DNA from 2 places in the Bacillus altitudinis genome. Region 2 is predicted to be linked to the other one. Evidence: predicted binding sites of a transcription regulator. Region 2 holds the regulator's gene; the other holds the start of a gene.
The links. The regulator NrdR, encoded in region 2, represses ribonucleotide reductase genes. The targets are predictions, from matches to a motif close to AACACNATATATNGTGTT.
Positions count from the first base shown of each region.

Region 1: the regulator NrdR is predicted to act here: its motif matches at 3,083-3,100, upstream of nrdI (class Ib ribonucleoside-diphosphate reductase assembly flavoprotein NrdI).

Region 1 covers NZ_CP009108.1:2,615,148-2,622,018, reverse strand. The annotation lists gene nrdF (class 1b ribonucleoside-diphosphate reductase subunit beta) at 1-567, opposite strand, end outside; gene nrdE (class 1b ribonucleoside-diphosphate reductase subunit alpha) at 585-2,687, opposite strand; gene nrdI (class Ib ribonucleoside-diphosphate reductase assembly flavoprotein NrdI) at 2,647-3,039, opposite strand; gene ID12_RS13130 (hypothetical protein) at 3,305-3,517, opposite strand; gene ID12_RS13125 (YmzC family protein) at 3,597-3,929, opposite strand; gene hfq (RNA chaperone Hfq) at 4,091-4,312, opposite strand; gene miaA (tRNA (adenosine(37)-N6)-dimethylallyltransferase MiaA) at 4,338-5,288, opposite strand; gene ID12_RS13110 (YmaF family protein) at 5,357-5,758, opposite strand; gene ID12_RS13105 (hypothetical protein) at 5,863-6,126, shown strand; gene ID12_RS13100 (TetR/AcrR family transcriptional regulator) at 6,239-6,781, shown strand; gene erbA (SMR family multidrug efflux transporter EbrA) at 6,784-6,871, shown strand, end outside.
Region 2 covers NZ_CP009108.1:3,483,050-3,489,920, reverse strand. The annotation lists gene ID12_RS17620 (glyceraldehyde-3-phosphate dehydrogenase) at 1-428, shown strand, start outside; gene speD (adenosylmethionine decarboxylase) at 664-1,044, shown strand; gene ID12_RS17610 (hypothetical protein) at 1,230-1,616, shown strand; gene nrdR (transcriptional regulator NrdR) at 1,621-2,079, shown strand; gene dnaB (replicative helicase loading/DNA remodeling protein DnaB) at 2,179-3,600, shown strand; gene dnaI (primosomal protein DnaI) at 3,618-4,547, shown strand; gene ID12_RS17590 (TVP38/TMEM64 family protein) at 4,580-5,218, shown strand; gene ytxC (putative sporulation protein YtxC) at 5,279-6,148, shown strand; T-box leader at 6,192-6,439, shown strand; gene thrS (threonine--tRNA ligase) at 6,485-6,871, shown strand, end outside.

The DNA.
Region 1 (6,871 bases), 870 kb from region 2:
TTCACCACTTTGCATGAGCTTTCCTTGACCGTAGAAATATAGCGGGTAGTAAAAGCCGCTATAGAATAGGAAGCTTTCTAAATACACTGAAGCAACCATTGCTTTAAATAAGGAAATCGGGTCATCCTTTTGAATGGAACGGTACAGACCTACAATCATATCTGCTTTCTTTTGCAAGAATTTATTTTTCTTGACCCATTCAAATACTTCACTAATCGTTTCAGTCGGTGCAAGCGTCATGAAGATATTTGAGTATGATTTTGCATGCACGGCATTTTCCATCATGGCCATAAAGTTTAACACGGCTTTACGCTGATGACCGTCCACATGTTCAGCCACTATCGGCATTCCTGTATTTCCTTGTTCTGTATCAAGTAACGTCAGTCCAGCCAGTACCTTCATGTACGTATCTCGCTCTTCTTCACCTAAATATTTCCATGTTAAGAGATCCCCGTTTAAGGAAATCTCTTCTGGAAGCCAGAATTGCTTGACGTTTTGGTTGTAAAACATTTGTGTAAAATCGTCTTCGTGTTTTGACCAGTTGGCTGCATCATAAATTTTTGTCACGTTAAACTCTCCTTTAATCAAACAACACAAGAAAGACAGCCTTCCTGCCCTGTATCCTTCGTTCTTGCATAATAAAGTGTCTTAATGCCTTTATGGTGTGCATAAAGATCGATGCGGTTTAAGTCACGCGTTGTCATCGTATCTTTTAGGAATAATGTAAAGCTAATTCCTTGATCGACGTGCTGCTGAATGGTTGCGATCATATCGACTACTTTAAACATGTCCATATCGTATGCTTCTTTATAGAAGAACCAGTTTTGTGCTGAAAGTCCTGGCATTGGATAATACGTTTTGCTGTTTCCGTATGTTCTTTCTTCGATACGTTCCATAATTGGCATTACAGAAGCTGTTGCCGATTGAACATACGAAATAGAACCTGTTGGCGCAATACATAATCGATAGCTATGGTACATGCCATTTTCCGCTACAAAATCTTTGAGTGCTGCCCAATCTTCTTTTGTTGGAATGTGCATGCCTTCAAATAGCGCAGCTGCTTTTTCTGTTTTTGGAGTGAAATCATTTTCTACGTATTTATTGAAGTACTCACCTGTTGCATAACCAGAGCCCTCATAACGGTGGAATGTTTCCCCTTTTTCTTTTGCAAGTTCACTTGAACGCTTAATGGAGTAATAGTTCACCATCATAAAGAACGTATTAGCGAAATCTCTTGCTTCTTCACTTTCATAAGCGATTTGGTTTTGAGCTAAATACCCATGAAGGTTCATCGCACCAAGTCCAATTGACTTCATCGCTTTGTTCGCTTTTCTAACAGCTGGTGCATTGCGGATATCTGTTGTTTCAGACACAAGTGTGAGTGAGTCCGTTGCAAGCTTAACTGTTTTTTCAATGGATTTGTTTTTCATCACGTTCATGATATTTAAAGAACCAAGGTTACAAGAAATATCAAGTCCGATCTCATCATCTTGATCATAGTCCGTGTAAGAAGAGACTTCTGAAGCTTGAAGTACTTCTGAGCAAAGGTTTGAGAATTTCACACGTGAAATATGGTTCAGAGCGTGCTCTCTATTCACATTATCTTGGAACATGATATATGGATAGCCTGATTCTGAGCGCAGAACAGCTAATTTTTCAAGAAGTTTTCTCGGATTGACTTTTTCTTTTTTGACTTTCGGGTTTTCTACAAGCTCGTCATACATTTCTTCCATATCCATCTCATCAAGATGCTGTCCATAAGCTTTATAAACTGTATGAGGATAGAATGTGTAAGCTGTTTTATCTTCTCTAGCAAGCTCGATAAATTTATCTGGAATGACGACACCGATCGAAAGTGTTTTCACACGAACATCTTCATCCGCAGAGATCTTTTTCGTATCTAAGAAATCATTAATATCTCTGTGGAAAATATTCAAGTACGCACTTCCTGAACCTTGTCTTTGTCCCATTTGATCTGCATATCGGAATGCATTATCAAGAAGTTTCATGACGCCTACGACACCTTTGGTCGCATTTTCAACATCTTTGATCGCTTCACCTTTCGCACGAAGCTTTGAAAGGTTCAAGCTGACGCCGCCGCCTAATTTAGACAGCTGCATGGAAATATCAATGGCTCTTGAGATATCGTTTAATGAGTCATTCACTTCAAGCAAGAAGCAGCTCACCAGCTCACCACGTCTTTTACGGCCTGCGTTTAAGAATGTTGGTGTACTTGGCTGATACTCTTGGTTGATCATCAGTTCCACAAACTCAAGTGCTTTCTTTTTGTCTCCGCCCGCAAAGAAAAGAGCCACAACTGAAATGCGGTCTTCATAGCGTTCAAGGATTTTCTTTTTGTCATTTGTTTTCAGTGCATAGTCATTGTAAAACTTAAACGCACTCATAAATGATGGGAATCTAAATTTCTTGGCATATGCAGCTTCAAATACTTCTTTAATATCTGACATGCTGTATTGTCTTAAAAATTCTTCCTCATAGTAGTCGTTTTCTATTAAGTAATCAATCTTCTCTTCTAGATTATGAAAGAAGACCGTGTTTTGATTAATATAATCTACGAAATAACTATGTACAGCTTCTTTGTCCTTGTCGAACTGAAACTTTCCTTCTTTTTGAATCATAATCTCGTTATTTAATTGTATCCACTTTGGAACCTGATTTTGTGACAATTCTTTCTACCTCCTGTGTAAACAATTCAACATCCCTTTTTGTTCCGCTTAGTTCAAAGGTGTGCAAAATAGGAACTTGATATTGTTTAGAAATCGTATCGGCGCTTTTGGCAAAGTTATCTCCCCACACTTTGTTCCCACTCACCGCTACACCTAGTAAAAGGTGCGCATTTTTCTCTAAAAATGACTGAGTGGTACCAGGGACTTGTCCAAATCCTGTCGTAAAGGTGACGAGAATAAACGGCGTATCCAAAAACTCTTCTCCAGTCAATTTTCGTTTGTCTGTAAAAGGGGTCTTGTCCAAAAAGCGTTGAACATTTCCTGTTTTTGAATCAAATACGATTTGAATCAATTCCATCACGACCTAGTTTTTAGTATTGTTGATCATTCCGCTATTCACTATATATAGTATACTATGTTTTTTCAAAACACAACATATAGATGCTCGAAACGAAAAAAATCAACCAACCCGGCCGAACATTCATAGCCGAACTCGTACGTTCAAATAAATAGAGCAGAGCAGGTTCTAAAAATAGACTGCCCTACTCCCTATTCAACTGAAACCGAAATCTATCATAACACGAAAAAAAATCGCTTAGTAGACTAGACTTTTTGTTTTATTTTTTGTAGGCATCGCACTGTAAATCTTCTGACACTTCTGTTATTTCCACTTCAACACCTAATTCTTTCAGCACCGCTTCAAGCGCAGAGACGATCGAGGCTTCTCTTACTAACTCTTTCCCGTTTACAGAAACGCTTGTTCCATATTCGAAACAGGAGTCATCTTCACAAGTTTGTTCCCAATGATTAATTTTAATTTTGTGTGTCATGAACTCATCCTTTTCTGTCTAGATGTCTGATGCATGTTTATAGTGTAGCGACTTCACATTCATTTGTAAATTTACGTGCTTACTCTTCATCAAAGTCTTCACTATCACCATCATCTTCATCCCATTCATCTATGTATTTTGTCGTAATGAGCGTCAGCTCTCCTTCTTTTTCATCAAACCGGTATACATGTACTTCATCATCTTTTACAACAGCAATGTGATTATTTTTTAGCGCAACAGATGATGGTAAAAGACCATCAACATGGCTCCCATCATGCTCACCAGAATGGTTATGCCAACTTTCTTGTCTCGTTTCGATGTTCGAGATGGCGCATGCTCCAAATAAGACAACGATTCCAATCAAAAGAAGGATCACTCGAATCCTTCTCAATTCAAGCTCTGCATTTTCCATATAAATCCCCTCACCTTTTAAATGTCCAATAAGGATTTATACGCAACTTGGACAGAAAAGTTTCATGGCATGCAAAATAGCCCCTCTGCACTGACAAAAAACGTAGCGGGTTTCGGCCGGTTTATTCGCAGCTGCATGGGGCTATTGGTGAAAACGGGTGTTTATTCTAATTCAAGATTTACATTTTTTTGAGGTGCAAATGTTGAAATCGCATGTTTATAAATAAGCTGCTGCTTCCCTTCTGTCTCAAGCAGCACCGTGAAATTGTCAAATCCCTTTACTTGACCGCGAAGCTGAAAGCCATTCAGTAAAAATACTGTGACAAATGTATTGTCTTTGCGGATCTGATTCAAAAATTGGTCCTGAATATTAATCGGTTTCATGTTTCGTCCTCCTTGATTCTGATAACTACAGTTTCGCTTTAAGTCCAAGCTTTCCTGCTATATATGCGAAAATTTCCTCTTTTTTGTCCGAAAAGTGGCAAGGTGGTGTCATATCAAACCAGGTGACATCCATTTTATTACGGAACCACGTAAACTGACGCTTCGCATATCTGCGGGAATTTTGTTTTAATTGCTGGATGGCTTCATCAAGTGAGCAGTTGCCTTGAAAATAGGCATACAACTCTTTATAACCAATCGCTTGAACAGACTGACAATCTTTCAAACCAGATTGATAAAGTGCGCTCACTTCTTCAATTAAGCCTTCATCTAACATCATATCAATTCTTTGATGAATGCGCTCGTACAAAAGCTCTCGGTCCATTTTCAGCCCAATGAAGGCAGTATCATAAAGAGGAACTTCTTGATGCCCGTTTTGCATATCAGACATTTTCTGACCTGTTGTATGGATGATTTCAAGCGCCCTGATCACGCGGCGGACGTTATTCGGATGAATCGCTTTTGCAGCGTCAGGATCGGCTTCTTTTAGCTTTTCATACAGTTTGATCGGTCCATGCTGCTGCTTAAACAGCGTCATCTCTTCTCTAAAAGCAGGATCACTTTTCTCATCAGTAAACGTGTAATCATATAAAACAGACTGAATATATAGCCCAGTTCCACCAACAATCATGGGCGTATTCCCTCTCGCAGCTATCTCTTTGATTTTTAAGCGGACAAGCTGCTGAAATTCAGCTGTAGAAAACGATTCATCCGGTTGTTTAATATCGATTAAATGGTGCGGTACGCCATTCATTTCTTCAGGGGTGATTTTCGCTGTGCCAATATCCATTCCTTTATAGATCTGCATGGAATCCCCGCTGATAATTTCTCCATTAAATGCTTTCGCTATATCAATGCTCAGCTTTGTTTTTCCGACAGCCGTCGGACCTACTAATACAATCACTGGTTGTTTTTTCATAACATCACTCTCTTTTACAAACTGCCTACAGTATAGCATAACTTCTCTTTCTCTCCTATATCCTCCCGTCACCAGCCAAGTGGTTCATTCCCGACCACTTCATATGTCTTTCCTTTTAAACGGTGCTTATGCGTTGGCCTTTCTTCATCTGGACTGTAAACGACTCCCCCGTATGGAATCGGGACAGAGTCGGTATAGGCAGAAAACGTGACTTCCTCAATTTCATGGTAGTGCGTCCCGTCCACTCTTGGGATAGCAGGTCCAGTGACGCCATAATATCTATGGAAATGCCCTCTTTCAAATGATGTGATCCCCCGGTAATAATGAGTATGACTGTCGGTACTGCTTCCATTCACAGGCTGAGAAATACCTTCTATTAAATGATAATGTTCTTCGGTTACATCCGTTCTCGCTTTATAAGCATGTGCATGAGGTGGACATTTAGCCCAATCAGACGGATACAGGCCCATTTTTTACATTCCTCCTTATTTTAGGCATTCACCCAAACACAAGTGGGCCACTCGAATACACTGATGTCAGTTACAGTGATTTTATGTGAAAGGAGTCTTTTTTTATGAATTATTTTGACGCACCGTTTGTTCAAGATGAGATGAGAAGACCTTTTGGATTTGGACGCCCTGGATTTGGTTTTGGAAGACCTGGGTTTGGGTTTGGGCGCCCTGGTTTTGGCTATGGGAGACCTGGATTTTTTGGACCGCCATTTTTAGGTGGTTTTGCTGGAGGGCTTTTAGCTGGGTCGCTTCTTGCTCCAGGATATGGCTATGGTTATCCTTATCCACCGCCATACCCGCCTTATGGACCATACCCTTATTATTGAATATGACGATTTAGTGAAAACATCCTCTTATAAAATGAATCGATTGACACATTTGTTTTTCATAGGTTAACATTTACTTTACCGACCGTTCAGTAAAGTAGGTGTTTTTTTTATGTCTAAAACGAAAAAAGAACAAATTTTTGAGGCAGCAGCTCACACCATTCTAAAAGAAGGATTGAGTCAGCTCACCCTTCAGCAGGTGGCAGAACATGCAAATATGACCAAAGCTGGGCTACTGTATCATTTTTCGAGCAAGGAAGACCTGATCCAGCAAATGAATGAGCATGCGGTTGCCTCTTTTCGTCAGCAGCTTGACACGTATCAGGAAACATACAAAAACGAAAAGGCGCCCTATGTACGTGCCTATATATTGGCCACATTAAATGATCTTGATAGACAAAACACCACACAGCTATGTACAAGTATGCTGGCAACCATGTCATTTGATGAAGCGTTATTAAATCCTTGGCGTCATTTTTATGCGGAATTTAAAGAAAAAGCAGCCGAGGAAATCAATGACCCTGCACTTAGCCAATTGATCCGTCTTGCCTGTGATGGCATATGGTTTTCAGAAATGTTTCAGCTTGAACCATTGAATCGAGAGGAAAAAACCCTTTTACTTCATCGGATTTTACACATTTTAGAGGAGGGATGATGATGATCCTCGGATATCTTTTTTTGGCTATCGCCATTTTTTCAGAAGCGATTGGGGCAGCGATGCTGAAACTATCAAATGGTTTCACAC
Region 2 (6,871 bases):
GAGCATGTGCCCAGTCCATCATTCCAACGACGACGGGTGCCGCTAAAGCGCTTTCTTTAGTGCTGCCGCACATGAAAGGGAAATTACATGGACTTGCACTTCGCGTACCGGTTTCAAATGTGTCGATGGTTGATCTTGTGGTCGACTTGAAAAAAGATGTCACGGCAGAAGAGGTCAATGCTGCCTTTGCAACGGCTTCAAAAACATCTCTTGCTGGCATATTAGATTACACCGATGAACCACTTGTCTCCACAGACTTTAACACAAACCCTTATTCTGCTGTCGTTGATGGACTCACAACGATGGTGATGGAAGGCAGAAAAGTAAAAGTTCTTGCATGGTATGACAATGAATGGGGCTATTCTTGCAGAGTGGTTGATCTTGTAAAGTTTGTTGGTTCCCAGATGAAAGAGCTTTCAGCTGTTTGAAATGAAGAAGACTGAACGTCCCTTTTCAAGAAATGAGAGAAAATCCCACTAAAAACACAGCTTGCAAAATGGGTCTAAACAAAGTATACTATTTTTCGTGAACTTCTTGTTCGCAGACTCATTCGGGTATACTTAAAGGGTTAGGACCTCTTTGGACTAACTTTCCCCCGTGGTATATGTCCGGTCCGGCTGCTTAGAACTTCACTCTTTCATTCTTGTTTAAGGGGGGTCCATGATGGAAACAATCGGACGTCACGTTATCTCCGAGTTATGGGGATGCGACTGTGATAAACTGAACGACATGGATTTTATTGAAAAAACGTTTGTAAATGCAGCTTTGAAATCAGGAGCTGAAGTAAGAGAGGTTGCTTTTCACAAATTTGCACCTCAAGGAGTAAGTGGAGTTGTCATTATTTCTGAATCTCATCTGACAATTCACAGCTTTCCTGAACATGGTTATGCGAGCATAGATGTTTATACTTGCGGCGATCTAGATCCGAATATTGCAGCAGATCATATCGGAGATGAACTAGGTGCTGAAACAAGAGAAAACATCGAAATTCCTCGAGGCATGGGACCTGTACAAGTGAAACAGGCGCAAGCCAAAGCACTGTAAACATAAAAAAGATTGCAATGGGAGCTGGCCAAAAGCATTAAATGCCTTTGTGTTATGCTCCTTTTTATATTTGTTCCATACACGGGCATCCAGCATGATCTAACCTGTCTATACTTTTGTTCTAGGAAAACAAAGGTTTTTTTTATAAAATAAAGAAGAGGGTTTATGACAAAGGGGATACGTGTATGACTTTAGGGCAAAAGCTAAAACGATTCATTTCAAATCATACAGAAACATCTGACCATCATCCAGTGTCAGAACTGAAAAGCCATTACTACAAATCGACACAAACTCAAGTTTTTCAAGCGGTAGAAGCCGTTCTTTCAAGAAACGATTCCTATCAAGTGACATCTGTTTCAGCAGAACGAGGTGAAATCAGCGCAAACATACGAACGCCGAAAAAAGCTTTTCTCGTGGCGACTGTCATTTCAATTCGTCCTTTTGAAACAGCTGTCGATTTTAATGTGACAACAGAAACAGCGCTGCCAACAGACTTTGGCTACAGTCAAAAGGCTGTTTTGTCCCTCTATAAAGAACTAGACAAACAACTTCCAAGAAGAGATCGGAGCTGATGAAATGAAATGTCCCACATGTCAGCACCTTGGCACAAGGGTGCTTGATTCAAGACCAGTAGATGAAGGGAAGTCCATCCGTCGCAGAAGAGAGTGTGAAAGCTGTCAATATCGCTTTACGACGTTTGAAAAATTAGAAGAATTGCCATTGATAGTGGTGAAAAAAGAAGGAATTCGAGAAGAATTCAGCCGGGAAAAGATGCTGAGAGGCCTCATCAAAGCGTGTGAAAAACGTCCTGTCGCTTTAAAACAGCTTGAGGATGTCTGTTTTAACATCGAGAAGGAATTGCGTAACCAAGGCATGTCAGAGGTGAAAAGCGAGCTTGTAGGGGAAATGGTGATGGACGAGCTGGCGAAAATTGATGAAGTGTCTTACGTCAGGTTTGCCTCGGTTTACCGTCAGTTTAAAGATATCAATGTATTTATTGATGAATTAAAAGATTTATTAAAGAAAGAACGCTAAAAAAGAGCTGAAGATTCTTCATGCTCTTTTTCCTGCGTAAAGCGTAAAACGCAAAAAGAGTGTACAATGAAGACAACCGTATTAAGGGAGGATCAGCATATGACAGAGCATTGGAAGGAAGTGCTAGCCGTCGATCCGTATGTCGTCAAAAGCGCTTCATTGCTCGGTGACATCGATAGACAGCTTATTACTCTTTTATATCAGCCGCTTATTGGCATGTCCGCTTTCAGTTTATACATGACGCTGTGGGGAGAGCTGGAACAAAATCGAATGTGGGGGAAACCCGCACCTCACCGTCAGCTGATGGTGATGCTGCAAACGAATTTAAATGATATTTTTGAGGAGCGCTTAAAGCTTGAAGCGATCGGATTACTCCGCACATATGAACAGGAAACGGAAGAAGGCAGACTGTTTACATATGAGCTCGTGCCGCCGCTGAGACCGGATGAATTTTTCCAAGACGGTATGCTGAATGTCCTTTTGTATCATCGGGTAGAGAAAGCAAAATATATGCAGCTTCGTGATTATTTTTCTTATCCAGGAGTTCCTGCTGATGCAAAGAACATCTCCCGATCGTTTGAAGAAGTGTTTCACGTCTTGCAGCCAGGAGAGCGCAAGATGACAGAGGAAATCAATCAGGCGTCATCGCTTGACGAGGGCTACGAATATGTGACAGTTGGCTCAAGTCAGCCTGCACCGCTTTCAGATGAATCTTTTGATTTTGATCTATTGTTAGCAGGCATGTCGGATATGATGATTCCGAGAAAGGCTTTGACAAAGCAAGTGAAAGAGACAATTAAGAAGTTAGCGGTCGTCTATGGCATCACCCCACTGCAAATGCAAAATATTGTCGCAGGTGCCTGTGGTTCAGATCAGATGATATCAACTGAGGATCTGCGAAAAGCAGCGAGAGACTGGTATCAAATTGAATACAGAGGTGAACAGCCGAAGCTGATTGATCAAAAACAGCCAAGGCATTTACGTCACAATGTCACGCAGAATTCAGGTGCAGATGCGCCTGATGCGAAATTGATTGAAAAGCTTGATCATATTTCGCCTAGAGAGCTTCTAAAAGATATGGCAGATGGCATTGAGCCGACGTATGCAGACTTAAGAATTGTTGAAGATATTATGCTTGAGCAGCAGCTAGAGCCTGGGGTCATGAATGTCTTGATCTACTATACACTGCTAAAAACGGATATGAAGCTGTCCAAAACATATATGCAGAAAATTGCCGCCCACTGGGTGCGAAAGAAAATTAAAACCGTGGCAGCTGCTATGAAAATTGCCAAAGAAGAGAATAGGCAAATGACAGAATGGGCGCAGCAAAAAAATAAGCGTCAATCATATGGATCAGGAAAAGTGATCCGCGAGGAGAAGCTGCCTGACTGGATGAAAGAAGCTGAAACGAAAGAACAGCCAAAAGAACAGACAGATAACTTGTCTACAGAGGACCTCGAACGAGAAAAAGAAAAATTGTTAGATCAGTTTAATAATATGAAAAAGTACAATGCACATTAATGTGAGGTGAGATGGAGATGAAACCGATCGGTCGTTCATTTGATCAGCTAAAAGGGCGGGTAGATTTTCGCGTGAGATACAATCAGATTAAAGAAAGTGTCCTAGCTGATGAAGATGTAAAAGCTTTCTTAAAGGAGCATCAAGAGGACATCCAAGAAGACATGATCAATCGCAGCTTGAACAGGCTCTTTGAATATGTACAACAATCAAAGGGCTGTTCTTACTGCTTAGAGGAAGAGAATGTAAATGTCATTTTAGACGGGTATCACCCGAAGCTTGTGATCAAAGGTCAGAGCATTGATATTGAATATTCCCCTTGTCCTGTCAAACTGCGGCTTGATAGACAGAAAAAACAGCAAGAACTCATGAAAAGCATGTACATTCCGCAGAATGTTCTTCAAGCGACGTTTGCTGATTTAAATGTGGTTGGAAGACAAGAAGTCATTCAAAAAGTAGGTCAATTCCTGCAAAGTTATGATGAAACAGGTAAGGGCAAAGGCCTCTATTTACACGGGAAGTTTGGGGTCGGAAAAACATTTATTCTGGCAGCAATTGCGCAGCAGTTAGCGGTAAAAGAGTATCCATCTCTCCTTGTATACGTACCTGAATTTGTGAGAGAGTTAAAAAATTCGTTAGCCGATCATACACTCGAAGAGAAGCTGAATATGGTCAAATCAACACCAATTTTAATGCTTGATGATATTGGAGCAGAGTCGATGACAAGCTGGGTACGAGATGAACTTTTAGGAACAATCTTGCAATACCGCATGGCAGAGCAGCTGCCGACTTTTTTCTCTTCTAATTTCTCACCGAATGAGTTAAAGCATCACTTTACGTACTCACAGCGTGGGGAAAAAGAAGAGGTGAAGGCAGCTCGATTAATGGAACGTATTCTCTACCTAGCTGAACCAGTTCTGCTTGAAGGGGAAAATCGCCGTCATTTATAAAAAGATAGGTCACGTGAAGGGGAGCGGATGAAATGAATAAAAGAAAATGGCTGCTTTTCCTCGTGATTGGCGTTCTAGCTGCTGTGCTATGGTGGCTCAACAAACAGCATCTTCAACTGTCGCCGAAAGATGTGAAAAATTGGATTCTTCAATTTGGGATGTTGGCTCCCTTTGTCTTTCTTTTCTTATCACTTTTTCGTCCATTTGTGCTTGTCCCTCTCACCGTCTTTTCGCTAGCAGCAGGTTTGGCATTCGGCAGTGTCCTTGGGACCATTTATGCCTTAGCTGGTGCGACAGCAGGTGCAACAGGATCTTTCCTGCTTGCCTCAACCTTCCGTTCAAACAAGCAGGAAACCGAATCAAGCAATCGGAAGCTAAAAGCGGTGACGTCCCGTATTCAAGAGCATGGATTTCTTTATATCCTCTTATTACGCATTGCGCCCATTCACTTTGATTTTGTCAGTTATGCCGCAGCAGCTTCACGTGCGAATTATCGTGCATTTGCGGCAGCGACTTTTTTAGGATTAATACCTGGTACTGTGGCGTTAAATGTCCTTGGATCAAGCTTTGTAAGCGGAAATTATGCCGCCTTAGCGATTGTTTGTTTGATTTATTTGATCTTTATCTCAGTGCCACTGATTTTAAAAAGAAAGATGCCTGATTTATTTTAGGCGTCTATTTTTTATGTTCCCCCCATATATATGTAACAGATGTCGTTAGGGGGGACAAACATGCTTGAAATAATCTTTGAAGATGAATATGATACCGCCGCTTTTTTACATCTTGCTGAACACTTGGACAGTCGGCATCACATTTCGATTCAACAAGGGAAAGACCGGCTTCTCATAGAAGCGAAGAAATCAGGAGAAGCCATTGAGCACATTGTGCGGACATTACTGATTCACTTTTTTTTGGAATGCAAAGAAAATGAACGCATGCGCAGCATCCTTGAAAACACATACTTATTTAAAGATCCAGAAGAGCAGCACCAAATTCTTTCAATCGCCCATAGCATCATGAAAGGGGATCTAGATGATATTCCTGGAATTCATCAAGACCCGCCGAGGGAGGATCTGTTAAAAAAAGAGCTTGAGACGATTTCTTTACAGAAAGGTGTTTTTTCCATTGGTTCATTTATGACATTTAGGCTCTCAGCGTATGACAGAAGGCTGAAGAACTATGTTGAAGTATCCATCGAAGAATATAAAATGGAACAAGAATATCAAAACTTTATTCAATCCCTTCGAGACTATGTGATGTCAAGAGAACCTAAGCTTGAAAAAGTACATGTTGTGCATCAGGACCGCCTGATGATTTGGGAATTTCGGTACGCTTCTGAGCGTGATCAAAAACAATACATAGACAGACAGTTTGTAAGAGAGCATCCAATGTATATTGATTCGCAGTTGATTGCACCGCTTGTATCCATTGCGCCACAAAAGATTGACCTATTTACAGATGATACGGGTCACTCGATGGTGCAAACCATTCAAAATATTTTTCAAGAAAGAGTTGAGGTATTCCCTCCTCATTCGTTTCAGGAACAGCATGTTCAATTTGTTCCTAGTCATTTGGAAAAGAAAAGTGAAAAGCTTTCTTGATTTTCACGAAAAAACGTTTTATAATACGGTGTAACTTCATACAGAGACCGTATTGATAAGGACATGAACAAATGAACACCCGCTTAAAGAGAGGGAAGCCGTGGCTGAAAGCTTCCTAGCGTAGGACCATTTGCTTTACCACCTTTGAACATCAGCTGTGAACTGTTTAGTAATAGCTGACGGGAATTCCCGTTATTGAACCACAAGCCGTATTTGTTTTTGACAAAGCAAGCTGCAAATACGGGAAAAAGGGTGGAACCACGATTCCGTTTATTCAACCTCGTCCCTTTCCAGGGGGCGGGGTTTTTATATTGCCAAAAAAAGGAGTGACTAGAGATGTCAGAACAAATTCAACTTACATTTCCAGATGGAGCAGTCAAGGAGTTTGACAAAACAGCTACAACAGAAGACATCGCGGCATCAATTAGCCCAGGCCTAAAGAAAAAAGCGCTTGCCGGTAAATTGAACGGCAAAGAAATAGATCTGCGTACGCCGCTGTTAGAAAGTGGAACAATCGAGATCATCACAGATAAGAGTGAAGAAGCGCTCGATATTATGCGACACAGCACAGCGCATTTGCTTGCACAGGCAATCAAACGCATTTATGGAAAAGAGTATCACGTCCAGTTTGGCGTAGGCCCTGTCATCGAAAATGGCTTTTACTATGATGTCGACATCGATGTAGCGATTACACCTGAAGATTTACCAAAGATTGAAAAAGAA